One region of the Sphaerisporangium siamense genome, then DNA from elsewhere that is predicted to be linked to it. Evidence: riboswitches for the same ligand, from Rfam matches in the RefSeq annotation. Region 1 holds a riboswitch; each other region holds the start of a gene.

Region 1 (3,615 bases):
GTGCTTGGACTGCTTGGGCACGGCGAGCCAGGAGCCGCCCCAGTTGCCGCCGCCGCCCGGGACGGTGGCGACGTCCCACTTGCCCTTGAACGCGTCGCCCGCGGTGCCGGAGACGACGCCGAGCATCCAGCCGGGGCAGCCGAGCGTGGCGAACTGCGACTTCACGAAGCCGGTGTTCCAGGGGTCGGTGAAGTTCTGCAGCTTGGCCGTCAGCCCGGCCTGGCTGATCTTCTGGGTGAGGTCGAAGGCCGTCCTGACCGCCGGGTTGGTGCCGGCGATGAGCTTCTGGTCGCGGTCGAAGTAGGTGACGTTGCCGTTCTTGGCGGACTCCTGCGACAGCACCACGTTGTAGATGGTGTTGACGCTGTCCACGAACTTGGCGTCCTTGACCTTCGCCTGGAAGTTCTGGCCGGCCTTGATGAAGTCGTCCCAGCCGCCGCTCCACAGCTTGGAGACCTCGTCGCGGTTCGCCGGCAGCCCGGCCTTCTCGAACAGGTCGGCGCGGTAGCAGATGCTCATGCCGCCGACGTCGGTGCCGAGGGCGAACAGCTTGCCGTCGGCGGTGAGGCCGTTCTCCCACTTCCAGGCGGGGAAGTCGGCCTTGCGGGAGTTCAGCCCGTACTGGCCGAGGTCGGTGAAGAACTGCGGGCGCGCCTTGGCCAGGCCCATGCCGCCCTCGTCGATGCCCACGACGTCGCCGGCGCCGGTGCCCGACTGGAGCCACTGGAGCATCTGGGGCCAGTAGACGTTCTCGAAGCTGTCGGTGAGGTTGGTGTACTTGACCTGGACGTCCGGGTGCTCGGCGTTCCACTTCTCGACGGCGGCCTTGTAGCCGAAGTTGGTGCCGCCGCCGAAGGTCTGCAGCGTCAGGGTGATCTTCTCCGCCGGTGCGGCCGACGAGGTGCCCTCGGCGGCGGTGCCGCCGGAGGAGCAGGCTGCGGTGACGCCCAGCGCGGCGGCCATCGTCATCGCGGCGGCGAGCTTCCCGCCGCGGCGCGCCTTGTGGTTCATTCCGGACCCCTCTCGGTGGTTGCCCGTCAGTGGGAGGTGCATCGAGGGCCGGCCCCGATATCGGGCCCCGCGATGTGGCTGGAACCTCGTCCGTGGTCCCACGAGCGGTCTCGTGCGCGAGGTTGGGAGCGCTCCCACGAAGAGTCGCCGATCGGCGACACCGCCGTCAATACGTTGAAACAGAACTGTTACGCCGCGTCGGTCACCCGGCGGTGCGCCCCGGCCAGGCCCTGTTCGGGATGTTCTGGGAGCGCTCCCATAACGTGTCCAGAAAAGGCCGTACGGCCCGGCGAAGCGGGAAACGCCGGGCCGTACGGTCGGGGAGGACGGGCGCTCGCGGGAGGCGGGGCGCGCCGCTGGTGGTCATGGGGGCCGCCTCGCGGGCGGCCGGGGGCTCAGGCGGCGTAGTTGGGGTAGCCGTACCCGGCGACCGAGCCGGTCGTGCGGGTGCGGACCTCGACCTTGCCGTTGCCCGTGTTGCCCTCGACGGTCTTGATGGTGCCGTCGCCGTTGTCCTTGATGACGAACCCGACGTGCTCGATCGCGTCGACGCTCTTGGTGCCGTTCCAGGCGAAGAACGCGACCGCGCCGGGCCTCGGGGTCTCGCCGAAGCGGCCCTGCTGGGCGAACCACTTGGCGTGCGCGACGGTGTAGGCGTCCGAGCCCATGGTGTCCTGCATGCCGAGCTGGTCGCCGACCCAGGAGACGAACATGTCGCACCAGGGCGCGTTGGCGTAGGCGCTGATCGCGCCGCCGTCACGGGCGACGGTCTCACGGGCCCGCGGGCTCTCCATGTACCAGCGGTGGAACTTCGTGCCACCGCCGTAGGCGTTCTCGCTGATGCCGACCTGGCTCTCGGCCAGGGTCAGGAGCTGCTGCGCGGAGACGTGCCGCGCTCCGGAGGGCGCGCTGAGGCCCTCCGCCAGGCGGGCGGCCTCGGCGCCGGCGACCTTGGCGACTCCGGAGCCCCCGGGACCGGTGTCGGCGTTGGCGGCGAAGGCGGCGCCCGTCACGAGCTGGGCGGCCACCAGGCCGGCCAGCGCGAAAGACTTCAAGTGGTTCTTCGGGGCATCCTGAAGCCGATGTACGAACTTGTCGAAGTTGTCGGACATGGACAAAGGGAGACTCCTTCTTCCACGGCCGCCTACCGGGTTAGCTGACGGGTTCGGGCGTGGAAGTTCGCCCTACGGAGCGTCCGTGGGAATGGCGCCCCGATTCACCCCGGGGAGAGAAGTGGGTCCCCGGCTCCGCACAGGGCGGACTCGGCGGTGCACGCGCCGGCGGGAGAGGGATCTCCCAGAGGACCGGTCACGCTATGCAAGCTCCACGGCATGAAGAAGGCGTCCGATCCGGACGTTCCCCCGCCTGGAGTCCACCCACCGTAATACATCGGACAAACAGATGCAAACAGGACAAATCTCTGGTCTGGAGTGGGGATCGGGGACGCCAAGCGTCACGGGGCCGGTGATCGTGGGCCGTTCCCGACCCGCTCTTTACCTGCGACGATCCGCCCATCGTACGGATCCCGGCACCGGCCGCCGAGGGCACTGGGGCTGATGTGACCTGGGAGACACGGTGGCACGAAATGGATATCCGGGCGACATGGCGGCGGGAATGTCAAGGCGTCCCCGCAGGGGGTTGCCGGACGGCCCGGCGTCGCCTATGACGGAAGGGCGGGGACGCGTCCCGGCGGCCCCGCGTCTCACCCCCGAAGCCGGGAACGGAGGTGGTTCCCCCTTCTGAGGGACCCCGAGGGCGGATACGGCACCGGCCGGGCGGGTTCGGCCGCCGAGGGCGTTTCCTGTCATGCGAGGCTCCGGTGGCGTGTCGGGCACGATCCCGCGCCCGTTGCTCCAAACCTGGTCCAGCGGCCGTAAGACCGTGTTCATCGGTTGTTACCTCACGCGTCGCGTCACGCGGCTACCTTGCTTGCGTCGTGAAAGCGTCAATCCCCGGCGTGGAGAGGAACGGTCGAAGCCGCGTGCGGGAGCAGGGGTCGGCCGTCGCCTGGGTGGAGTCACCCCTCCAGTTGCTCTGCGCGGTCGAGGCGCGGCACGCCGGAGTCGCGGGACCGGAGATGCGCGTGGTCACCCGCGCCAAGCTCCCGGCCCTGCGCGTCACACGCGCCGAGCTCACCTCGCTCGACCTGCCGCCGGGGCTCACGATCGAGACCGCCGCCGGCCGTATGCCCCGCCCGGGGCGCCGCGCCGCCTGGGTGCTCGGCGACGCCTTCTCCGGCCGGGTGCAGCTCACCTCGCTCACCGCCCTGCCGTCGCGCCTCGTGCTGGTGGACGACGGCCTCGCCACGATCCGCGTCCTCGAACAGCTCACCTCCCGCGCCGGCACGTCCCTGCTGCGCGCCCGCGTCCAGGCCACCCCCTCGCGGCGCGTCCTCGGCCTGGCCGCCGCGCTGCGCCTGCGGGCCGCCGCACGCGCCGGGCGCCTCACCGTCTTCACCGCGCTGCCGGTCCCCGCCGACCTGGCCGCCGCCGTGCGCCGCCTCGGGGCCGAGCTGATCACCCACGACTTCGCCTGGCTGCGCTCCCAGCCCGCCGTCCGGCACCCCCGCCCCCGCGAGGAGACCGTCGTGCTCGGCACCTCGCT
Region 2 (3,615 bases), 2.5 Mb from region 1:
GTACCGCAAGCCGTGGTGGCAGAGGTTCATCATCTTCCTCGGTGGGCCGCTCATGAACTTCCTTCTCGCGTTCGCCCTGTTCGCGGTGGTGTTCATGGGCTTCGGCGTCGAGGTCGCCAAGCCCACGGTGGCCAAGGTGTCGCAGTGCGTCATGACCGTGGCGCAGGAGTCCAAGGGCCAGAAGTGCGACTCCACCTTCAAGCCGACCCCCGCCGCGCTCGCCGGGCTCCGGCCCAACGACACCATCGTCTCCTTCGACGGCAAGCCGGTGCGCACGTGGGACGACGCCACCGGCTACATCCGGTCGCACGGCGCGGGCCCGGTCACCATCGGCATCCGCCGCGACGGCGCCCCCATGACGCTCACCACCAGCCTCATCGCCCAGGACCGCCCCTCCGTCGCGGAGCCGGGCAAGGTCGACAAGGGCGTCGGCTTCCTGGGCGTCACCCCGGTCAGCGTGGTCGAGAAGCAGGGCTTCGGGTACACCCTCGGCGCCATGTGGGACATCACCGCCCGCACCGCCCACGCGCTGTCGCAGTTCCCGCAGCGCCTGGTCGGCGTGTGGCAGGCCGCCTTCGGCGGGGCGGAGCGTCAGCTCGACAGCCCGCAGAGCATCGTCGGCGCGGGCCGCATCGGCGGCGAGATCGCCGCGTCCGCGCTGCCCATGGAAGGCAAGATCGTCGCGTTCATCCAGCTCCTGGCGGGCGTGAACCTGGCGATCGGCATGTTCAACCTCATCCCGCTGCTGCCGCTGGACGGCGGCCAGATCGCGGGCGCCCTGTGGGAGGGCCTCAAGCGCGGGTACGCCCGCGTGCGGCGCCGCTCGATGCCGGGCTACGTCGACATCGCCAAGGCCCTTCCCCTGACCTACGCGATGGTCGCGATCCTGCTCGTCGTCGGCGGCCTGCTGGTCTACGCCGACATCGTCGCCCCGATCCGCCTCACCGGCTGACCCCGCGGGCCCGGCCGAGGCCGCCGGCCCGGCCGAGGGGCTAGTACATCGAGATGTGCACGTGGTCGAAGTGGTTGGCCGTGATGCCGCCGCGGTTCGCCATCGCGCGCCAGCCGGGGAAGCCCATGTTGTAGATGCGCTGCCGGTAGATCACGTACTTGACGCCCAGCTTGCCGCCGTTCTTGATCGCCCAGGCGGCGATCTGCTCGCCCAGCGCGACCTGGGCGGCGGACGGCATCGCGCCGCCGGAGCTGAGCATGAAGTCGCAGGCTCGGCCGAGGGGATGCTCGCCGGAGTTCTCGGCGCGGTAGCAGCCGATCGGGAACCGCATGGCGAAGTGGTCCTTGATCTCGGCGCGGATCAGCCGCATGCGGGGGGTGATGTTCTCGCCTCCCGAGGGCAGCTCCGGCGCCCACGACCCGTTGGCCCTCTTGCCGGGCGCGGTCGGCACGAGCGTGTCCAGCTTGTCGTTGATCTGGTCGATCAGCTTCTCGGCCTCCTCGCGCTGCTCCTTCACCTCGGTCATGTCGGCGCGGAGCCGTTCGGTGAGCCGGGCGGCGTCGTCGGAGGCCTTCTTGCGCTCCTCCCGCACGGTCACGAACCTGGCGATCTTCGCCTCCTGCTCGTCGCGGAGCTGGGTGAGCAGCGCGGCGCCGCCGTAGCCGGGGGACAGGAGCTGGCCTGCCATGCCGAGGTTTCCCGCCTGGTACTGGAGCTGGGCCAGGTCGCCCACCTGTGCCTGCGCGGCCCGCAGGCCCGCCTCGGAGTCCTTCAGGCGCGAGCGCGCGGCCTTCTCGGCGGCCTTGGCCTCGGCCGTCGCGACGCGCTTGGCATTGTACTGCGCGATCAGCTTGTCGACCTGCTTGCCGAGCGACTCCAGTTGCGCCTTCAGCTGCTTTTCGGACGGCTTCGGCGCGGCGCCCGCCGTCGCCGTGCCGAGCAGGAGCCCGGCGGTGGTGAACGTGGCCAGAACGGCTGCGGCCACGCCGGCGTGGCGGCCTTTCCTCGGGGGCAGAGCCCTCTCCTCTCCATCTGCCGACCGGGTTAGCTGACGGGTTCGGGCCGGAGCAGCCCTACCACGGACGTGGATTCACCCCAAGAACCTATGGGTCCCCGGTTCCCGGGCGAGGCGCCTGGGATTTGGCGTACCGGCTGTTTCGGCCGGTGATGGATGGATGTTAGTACCTGACCATGGTCAGTGGGGACTTTGGGGCGAAATGTCGCTAAAAATCACCTGATGTCCGAAGTAGCTGGGCGGCCTCCTCCGGGAGCACGTCGTTGACGAACGCGCCCATCGCCGACTCCGAGCCGGCCAGGTACTTCAGCTTCTCCGCCGCCCTGCGGACGCTGAAGAGCTGGAGATGCAGGTAGGCCAGGTCGCGCCCCTGGCGCACCGGCGCCTGGTGCCAGGCGGCGACGTACGGCATCGCCACGCCGAACAGGCCGTCCAGCCGCCGCAGCACTCCGGTGTACAGCGGGCCGAACGACGCCCGCTCGCCGGCGTCCAGCGCAGTCAGGTCCGGCACCCGCCGGTGGGGGTAGACGTGCACCTCGAAGGGCCAGCGCGCCGCGGCCGGGACGAACGCCGTCCAGTGCTCGTTCTCGGCCACCACGCGCACCCCTGCCTTGCGCTCGGCGGCGAGCACGTCGGCGAACAGGTCGCCGCCCGTGCGCTCCCGGTGGCGCGCCGCCGAGGCCAGCATGCGCCGGGTCCGCGGGGTCACGTACGGGTAGGCGTAGATCTGCCCGTGCGGGTGCGTGAGCGTGATGCCGATCTCTGCGCCGCGGTTCTCGAAGCAGAACACCTGCTCCACGCCCGGCAGCCGCGACAGCTCGGTGGTGCGGTCGGCCCACGCCGCGAGCACCAGCTCGACCTGGGCGGGGGAGAGGGCGGCGAAGGAGGAGTCGTGCGCGGAGGTGAAGCACACCACCTCGCACCGCCCGGCGCCCGCCCGCGCCTCGCTCAGCCCGCCCGGATCCTCGTACGCGCCCGCCTGCCCGCCGAAGGACGGGAAGCGGTTCTCGAAGACCGCGACGTCGTAGTCGGGGGAGGGGATCTCGCTCGCCCGGCCCGGGGCGGACGGGCACAGCGGGCACTGGTCGGCGGGCGGCAGGAACGTGCGGCCCTGGCGGTGCCCGGCGATGGCGACCCACTCGTCGAGGACGGGGTCGTGCCGCAGCTCCGAGGCCGGGGGACGCGGCGGCAGGTCGCGGGTGTCGGCCGCGGAGCGGTCGGCGTCCGCGCGCCGGTCGAAGTAGATCAGCTCCCTGCCGTCCGCCAGGCGGGTGACCGTGCGCTTCACTGGGCCGCCGCCTCGGCCGCCTCGCGCGGGTCGGCGAGCACCAGCGCGCCCACCTGGTCGGCGAGGAGGGGACGCGCGTCTTCGGGCAGGCCCGTGTCGCTGATCAGCACGTGCGCCTCCTCGAGTTTGGCGATCGTGCTGATGCCGACCGTGCCCCACTTGGTGTGGTCGGCGAGCACGACCAGTTGCTGCGCGGCGGCGACCAGCTCTCTGTTGGTCTCGGCCTCCAGCAGGTTCGGCGTGGTGAAGCCCGCCCTGAGGTTCATGCCGTGGACGCCGAGCATGAGCGTGTCGACGTTCAGCTCGCGGATGGCGGCCACCGCGACCGGGCCGACCAGCGCGTCCGAGGGCGTGCGCACC
Region 3 (3,615 bases), 650 kb from region 1:
GAAGTCGCGCTCGCGCAGGAGGCCCCCGACGCCGCGGCGCGCGGGGGAGCGGCCGGGCGGCCCGGGATGCGGGGATCGCGCGTCCAGGGCGCTCATGGACGCCCCGGGACGCCGAAGGCGAACAGGAACACCGGGTCCCTGGAGGCGCCGTCGTCGGGGACGTCACGGGCCGCCCAGCGGTCGAACAGGGCGACGACCTCCCGGCTCACCTCGGCGAGCTCGGCGGGCGTCAGCCGCAGCCACTTGTCGGCGGAGAACGGCGCGTTGTCCCAGGCCGCGCGCTCGTCCTCGGTCATGGCGTAGTAGGCGCGGACGATGGCCACGTGGTGGTCCAGGTTGAGCGATTCGGCGGCGCCGGCCACGGCGGCGGAGGCGGGGTCGGACTCGAAGTCGCGGGTGGACCACCGGAGCGAGGCCGACACCAGGCGCCACCAGCGCTCACGCCGGTCGCGGGCCAGCTCGGGGGCCTCCTCGACCAGTTCGCCCGAGGCGAGGACCCGCAGGTGGTGGCTGACGTTGGCCACGGCCTGGCCGGTGTGCTCGGCCAGCATGCTGGCGGTGCAGGGCCCGTAGACCTTGAGCGCGTCCATGAGACGGCGCCGCAGGGGATGGGCCAGGGCGGCCAGCACGCGCGAGTCGGTGATCTGCCGGACGTTCTCGTTCTCCATGGGCCCCACGCTGGCATGAGCAACATGCCTTGCGCAACAGACATTGCTAAAGAACTCTTGCATATTGACATCTCTGGAGAGGCCCGCAACCGCCGATCCGGCCCGTCCAAGATCAAGACTTGTGTGACGGATGTGACGGATGTGACGAAGGGCGGGCCATGTTTCCGGCTATGTGAGAGGAATCACATTCGGGTAACAGAGGGCATTGATATGCAGGCGTTATCGGTTAGTGATCAGTCGTAATGATCTACGTTTCGTTGACCCACCCTTTGCTGGAATTTCGCAATCTGTGTAGCTTCTGGGCCGCGGCGAGCAACGCCATGCCGTCGCGAACGAGGGCCGGTCCGCAAGATCGGCCGACGTACCACCCATCCATTCGGCCGTCGTCGCCGGCACATGCCGGCGAAACCGGGAACCCCACAAGGAACCCACACCGCGGCGGCCTGCCGAATCCGTGCGGCAAGGAGCACGGAGCCGGGGACCCAATTGGCCTTCCAGCCGGAAGGCCGGGGGTGAATCGGCGCCCCGCGCGCCGTAGGGCTGCTTCCATGCCCGAATCCGTCAGCTAACCCGGTAGGCGTAAGTGGAAGATTCTAGGAGCGATCCTGTCCAGCACCACCCCTAGCCCCCGCCTGCCCCGAATCGCCAGGTTCTCCCTCGGCGGCGCCGTCCTGACCGTGACGGCCTCCGTCGCCCTGGCGACCCTGCAGGTGCCGGCGGCGGACGCCGCCACGCCGGTCACTCCCGTCGTTCCCCCGGTGGCCTCGGCGGAACCCGCGGCGACCACCCAGAGCGAGTCGGCGGCGACCACCACGGGCTCCACGGCCGCGAAGACGTCGAAGACCAAGAAGACCAAGAAGACCAAGCTGAGCAAGGCCGCACGGCAGCGCGTCAAGGCGCGCACCGCCGTGGCCGTGGCCAAGAGGCAGATCGGCGACCCCTACCGCTGGGGCGCCACCGGCCCCGGCGCGTTCGACTGCTCGGGTCTGGTCCTGTACTCCTGGCGCAAGGCCGGGGTCAAGCTGCCCCGTGTCACCGGCGCGCAGTACCGCGCGGTGCGCAAGAAGGTCTCGTGGAAGCACCTCCAGCCGGGCGACCTGATGTTCTTCCGCGGCCTCGGCCACGTCGGCATGTACGTCGGCCACGGCAAGATGATCCACTCCCCGAACAGCGGCTCGCGGGTGCGGATCGACAAGCTCAACGGCTACCGCAAGGGCAGCTTCGTCGGAGCCGTCCGCCCCGGCGCGTGACCGGTCCGGGCCCGCGCTGAGCGCACCGGACCGAAGGCCCCGTCCCCCTCACCCCTCGCGGGCGGACGGGGCCTTCGCGTTCCCGGCGCACGCGACGCCCGGCGGCCCTACCGGACCGCGAGCAGCACGCTCCAGGTCTCAGGGCCGACGATCGCGTCGACCTCGACGCCCGCGGCCTGCTGCAGCCGGCGGATGCCGGCCGCGTGCTCCGCGGTGAAGGCGTCGTCCCCGAGGCCCTCCAGCCCCGTGGTGTCCCGGGCCAGCATCAGGTGATGCATCGTCCGCACGTGCTTGCCGTGGTCGCCCTCGTGGAGCGTCGGAAGCTTCTCCACCATGGCCTCCGTCCAGTTGTAGGCGGGATTCCAGAATCCGGCGATGTCGGCCGCGCCGCGCACGGTGCGGACGCACCTGTCGCTCACGTTGCCCTCGATGGTCTGCAGGCGGCCGTCGCCCAGGTTGACCTCCACCACGCCCACGTGGTCGATCGCGCCGATGTCGTTCGATCCCTGGTGGTCGACGAACATGATCGCCCCCGGGCGGGCGTGCTCCTTGATCTGGGCCACCGTGCCCGTGTGCCAGCGGCCGAGCCGCAGGCCGTCCTCGGCGTGCCAGACGGTGTACGCCCGGTCGCCCTCCGGCAGCACCGCCTTCCTGTTGCCGGACTCCCGGGCCCAGTGGGTGACCGCCATGTCACACCAGTGGGCCGTCAGGAACTCCGAGCCGTTGCGCGAGGCGTAGTCCTCGGTGATCTGGTTCGGACGGCCGCTCATCCCGAGGTCCATGCGGGCCTCCTGGAGCATCCTCTCGGCCTCCGTGACCATGGTCCTCGGCAAGCCTTCGTAGACGCCGGTCTCCTCGTTGAGGTGGTAGCCGAGACCGATGAGGACCTCCTCCTCGTCCGGCTCGGTGGGCCCCCACGGGGGCTGGTCGACGTTCTCCTGTACGAGCTCGTACTCCGTTTTGATCTTGGCCTTGCTCATGGCCGGCCTCCACGGGTCGTGACGCGCCCCCTGACGCGGAATGTGGTCGATGATCCGCAGCCGTCAGGCGTGCACGGCCGGACGCCTCAGGCGATCCGCCGGGGCCCTTCCCGGCCCGGGCGGCTTCCGGCCGTCCAGGACTGCCCGGCACGCCCGTCAGATCGCGCCTCCGAGGACGAGGACGTGCCCACAGGGAGTGTTCCCGCCGTCGCGCGTGCCTCACCCCGTCCCGGAGCCGCGCCCTCGGGGGCGCGTTTCAGGGGCGGGGCGCCCGGTAGATTGCCCGCATGCGCGTCGTCCGGCTGGGGGCCTCACTGGCGGGCCTGCTGGCGGCCCTGAGCGCGCCGACGGCCGCTCCGGCGCTCTGGGGCGCCCTCCCGGCCGCGCCCGGGGCCTCGGCCGTCCTCGCGGCCCCGCCCGCCGCCACTCCCGACCCGGAGAGCCTCGCGCGGGCCGCGGTGGCCGGGCGCCCGGAGATCTGGGCGGGGGCGAGGATCGTCACGGGGGAGCGCGCCGTAGTGCTCGCCGCGGCACGGGCGGGCGCCGCCGAGACGGCCGACCTGGCCCGCGGGGCCGACCGGGCCGCGCGTGCCGTGGCGCGACTGGGCGGGCCGGTGCGGCCGCTGGTACTGCTGCCCGGCACCACCGCGCAGGCCGCCGCGCTCGCCGTGCCCGCCTCGGTGCGCGGGCTCGCCGCGGTCGCGGCGGCGGACCGCG
Region 4 (3,615 bases), 3.2 Mb from region 1:
CCTGGTGAAGGAGTACCAGCTGTGGGCCGCCACGCGTCCGGTGCGGTTGAAGGACGACGGGGAGAATGGGCCGCGCGTGGTTCTGCCGCTCCGGCATGAAAGGCAGTTGGTGGGTTATGTCTACCATGTCGAAGATCGGGAGCCGACGGCGGACGATCTTAGTCTGCTCGAATCCGCGGCCACCGAGATCGGAGTATTGATGGCCCTGCGGATCTCCGACCTCAGGCACCGTACGGAGCATTCCAAGCTGCTGCTTTCCGCGCTTCTCGGGGATTCGCCGGCGGGGCGGCGGCAGGCAGCGGAAACCCTGGTAAGGGAAGGGCTCATCGAGGACGTCGACCAATATTCCGTGCTCGTCTGCCAGGCCCCGGACACGCTTCCGAGATCGCTTGTCCGGCTGGCCGTGGAAGCGACTCTCGAATTCACCGCGCGGGCCACGACCGTGAAGATCGTCGGGGCCACGCTCGGGCTCGACGGGGTCGTTCTCTTTCCCCGTCCGGTCAATCGGGAAAGGCTCGACCGGGCGCTCTTCGGGCCTCGGCTGGAGGACATCGTCGCCGGGGTGGGGAGCGTGAAGCCCTCGCTGGCGGAGGCCGTCGACTCCTATCGGGAGGCGCGGCTCGCCTGCCGGGCCTCCCGGCTCGACCCGCAGCGGTACGGCAAACGGGTCTTCTGGGCGGATCTCGGGCTCGACCGGCTGCTGCTGCAGCTACCGCTGGAACGCCTGACCCCGGAGGACTTTCCGGTCGCGGTGCAGCGGCTCCTGGCATCGCCGCACGGGGTCGAGCTGGCGGGGACGCTGGAGGCGTATCTGGAGTGCGGCGGCGAGATCCAGGGCACGGCCCGCCGGCTGAGCGTCCACCGCAGCACGCTCTACTATCGGCTGGACCGCATCAGGGAGATCGTCGGCTACGACATCACCGACAGCGCGCTCCGCCTGGACCTGCACGCGGGCCTGCGGATCGCCCGCCTCGCGGGCCACTGGCCCAAGGGCTAGAGAAGACATGACAAACCCCAGCTCGAAGCACCCGAGCTGGGGTTTGTTCCTGTGCGCCGCCAGGGACTCGAACCCCGGACCCGCTGATTAAGAGTCAGCTGCTCTAACCAACTGAGCTAGCGGCGCATTCGGCTACGGCGACTTTAGCAGTCCCCGCGTGGCTCCGCACATCGGGCGGGCGGGCGTAGCCGTGCCTCACGGGGAGCCCCGCCGGCGTGGGGCTCCACGGTCTCGGGGGGCGTCAGTTGCCTTCGCCGGCGAGGGTGACGGGGGTGGGGGGCGGGGAGGCCGGCTTGGCGTCGCGGACGCCCCAGGCGCCGGTGGAGAACGGGACCGGGTAGTTCTTCTTGCCCACGCCGTCGCCCCACTTGGTGATCACGTACTCGACGTTGATGTGGCCGGCGTCGAAGCCCTTGACGGTGAGCGTGGTGTCGCTGAAGGCGCCGCCGGTCAGCTCCGCGAAGGTCTTGCCGTCGATGTCGAGCATCACGCCGTTGTTGGAGGGGATGCCCGGGCCGCGGTCGCCGATGAAGAAGGGGGCCTTCTTGCCCTTGTAGAACACGTATCCCTCGGTGCCGAGCGGCCAGCTCGGGCTGGCGAACAGGCCCTTCTGCATCGGCTTGCCGATGGCGGGGAGACCGGTGTCGCCCATGCGCCCGGAGGCGTCGTCCCAGAAGTAGGAGGCCTTGGTGGAGCCCTTGAGCAGGATGGGCTTGTCGACCTGGACGGTCGCGGCGGGCGTGGGGGTGGCGTCGTCGGCGTGGGCCGCGACGGTGGTGGCGCCGAAGGCGGTGGTGGCTGCGAGGCAGGCGCCGAGGATACAGGACATCGGTCGCCAGTTAGGGGGTACAGCGAAAGAAGTCATGGGGAGATCGGATCTTTCATCAGAAGACAAAGGCCGCACTCCGGGCCGCGCCGGGACGGGGGTGGAAAGCGCTGTCACTCAGGGGGCCGGCGGGGCAGTGCGCCCATCGCCGGGCCGGCGCGTTCCGTGTGGTGCAAGCAGGTGCAAGTAGGGCTGTGGCGTTCTCGCCACGACGTCACAGAGGGCGAGCGCGAAGGTGTCGCCCGGTGGACGGCTGCTACGAGCCGACTTGTCCGCCGCTTCTGACGGCGAAGATCCGGGGCTTATGGTAGCCCGGGGAATGGGCTCCGCGGAGTGGGGTGCTCCACTCGGTCTCCTCTCCAATCACGTCTACCGGGTTAGCTGACGGGTTCGGGCTTGGAGTAGCTCCCTACCGCTGGCGCGGATTCACCCCAAAGGACGTGGGTCCCCGGCTCCCCTCGGCCACGTACGGCCTTGGAGACTCGACGGCGGGCGGCGGCCTTCGGGCTGAAGACCAGGTCACCGCCCGTCTTGGGTTAAGACCTTACCCACTTAGTCAGGACAAAGCCAACGTTATCCCCCAAAAGTATTAGAAGATCTACCTCTTGACCACGAACTTCGCGTTTCGGGCATCCTCTGCCGGTAACCCGCACCGCCCCCGCGCCGCTCCAGGGGCGCGGGGGGTAAAGACGGTAAGTAAAGAGGAGGACGCCGTCACGTGCCCGGGATGCCGTCGCGCGAGAGGACGGCCACGTCGGGTCCACGGGGATCGGCGAGGGGGCACGGGGGCGAAAGGTGGGGACATGTGTCGGGGCCGGGCAGTCCCCCGCCTGCCCGGCCCCGATCTCAAACGGTCCGGCGCCGATGCCTTCCCCCAAACGCATCGGGCGGTCCCGCTGACGGACGCGGTCCCCCACCGCGTCCTTTCAGAAAAGATCTCGCAGGCCCCGCAGGATGCCGGTCGCATCCCTTGTGACCTGCCTTAACACTACATACCGGGGCCTGAGCTGCTCGTCATCGCAGGGTATAGATTCGGTCAGAGTCCCAGGGGTTGACCGGGTACGGATGGACCCGGAGGCGCAGGCGGCTATTCAGGCAGTTCGAGCGCGACCTCGACGCCCTCCTGGAGGGTGCGGCTCACGGTGCAGTACTTCTCGTGCACCCGCCGCGCCACCGCGCGGTACACCTCGTCGGCCTTGTCGTCGCCCTCGGGAAGCTCGACGTCGTAGGTGATGGTGATCGTGCCGAGCAGGTTGGACTCGGCCTTGTCGGCCTGGACGGTCATGGCCAGGCGCACGAGCCGATGGTCGCGCTGGGCGGTGAGGGGCTCCACCGTGACGATGTTGCAGCCGCCCACCGCGGCCAGCAGGAGCTCGACGGGGGTGAAGACCCCTTCGTCGTCGCCGCCGCCCATGGCGACCTCCGCGCCGCGGGCGTTGCGCGCCACGAAGCCGCCGTCTGTTCGCTCAACGTTCACCGATGCCATGGCAGGAGCCTAGAGCCGGCGGACGCCTGGTCAGGCGTCCGGATGCTTGGACAGGTACGCGACGTAGACGGGGCGGAGCGCCTCGCCGAGATCGCCTTCGCCGGAGGCGACCGCGTCGCTGAGCAGCGCGGACACCCGGCTGAGGTCGCTGGCGGCCTCGTCGGCGTGGCCGCTCGCCGCCTCGGCGGCGGGGATGGCCTTCAGCAGGTCCCACAGGAAGCCGAAGTCGCCGTGCGAGACCGCGTAGTGCACCGCCCTGTCGTGCAGCTCCCTGGGCGACAGCGACTCCAATTCATCCTGATCCAT

The links. A riboswitch is a leader RNA that binds a small molecule or an ion and turns the genes downstream of it on or off. The one in region 1 is predicted to bind cyclic di-AMP.
Region 2: another riboswitch for cyclic di-AMP. It lies ahead of BJ982_RS17740 (coiled-coil domain-containing protein); the one in region 1 lies ahead of BJ982_RS29200 (CHAP domain-containing protein).
Region 3: another riboswitch for cyclic di-AMP. It lies ahead of BJ982_RS39950 (C40 family peptidase); the one in region 1 lies ahead of BJ982_RS29200 (CHAP domain-containing protein).
Region 4: another riboswitch for cyclic di-AMP. It lies ahead of BJ982_RS40405 (hypothetical protein); the one in region 1 lies ahead of BJ982_RS29200 (CHAP domain-containing protein).

The regions. Positions count from the first base shown of each region.
Region 1 covers NZ_JACHND010000001.1:6,379,430-6,383,044, reverse strand. Annotated here, with positions in the region: gene BJ982_RS29205 (ABC transporter substrate-binding protein) at 1-1,011, opposite strand, end outside; gene BJ982_RS29200 (CHAP domain-containing protein) at 1,407-2,123, opposite strand; cyclic di-AMP (ydaO/yuaA leader) riboswitch at 2,138-2,289, opposite strand; gene BJ982_RS29195 (hypothetical protein) at 2,993-3,615, shown strand, end outside.
Region 2 covers NZ_JACHND010000001.1:3,879,235-3,882,849, forward strand. Annotated here, with positions in the region: gene BJ982_RS17735 (M50 family metallopeptidase) at 1-952, shown strand, start outside; gene BJ982_RS17740 (coiled-coil domain-containing protein) at 993-1,937, opposite strand; cyclic di-AMP (ydaO/yuaA leader) riboswitch at 1,972-2,108, opposite strand; gene galT (galactose-1-phosphate uridylyltransferase) at 2,176-3,255, opposite strand; gene BJ982_RS17750 (DeoR/GlpR family DNA-binding transcription regulator) at 3,252-3,615, opposite strand, start outside.
Region 3 covers NZ_JACHND010000001.1:7,031,684-7,035,298, reverse strand. Annotated here, with positions in the region: gene BJ982_RS32085 (MFS transporter) at 1-96, opposite strand, end outside; gene BJ982_RS32080 (ArsR/SmtB family transcription factor) at 93-668, opposite strand; cyclic di-AMP (ydaO/yuaA leader) riboswitch at 1,103-1,263, shown strand; gene BJ982_RS39950 (C40 family peptidase) at 1,346-1,918, shown strand; gene BJ982_RS32070 (CHAP domain-containing protein) at 2,026-2,898, opposite strand; gene BJ982_RS32065 (peptidase MA family metallohydrolase) at 3,186-3,615, shown strand, end outside.
Region 4 covers NZ_JACHND010000001.1:3,177,355-3,180,969, reverse strand. Annotated here, with positions in the region: gene BJ982_RS14655 (helix-turn-helix domain-containing protein) at 1-997, shown strand, start outside; tRNA gene BJ982_RS14650 (tRNA-Lys) at 1,050-1,123, opposite strand; gene BJ982_RS40405 (hypothetical protein) at 1,239-1,826, opposite strand; cyclic di-AMP (ydaO/yuaA leader) riboswitch at 2,174-2,304, opposite strand; gene BJ982_RS14640 (OsmC family protein) at 2,911-3,309, opposite strand; gene BJ982_RS14635 (hypothetical protein) at 3,340-3,615, opposite strand.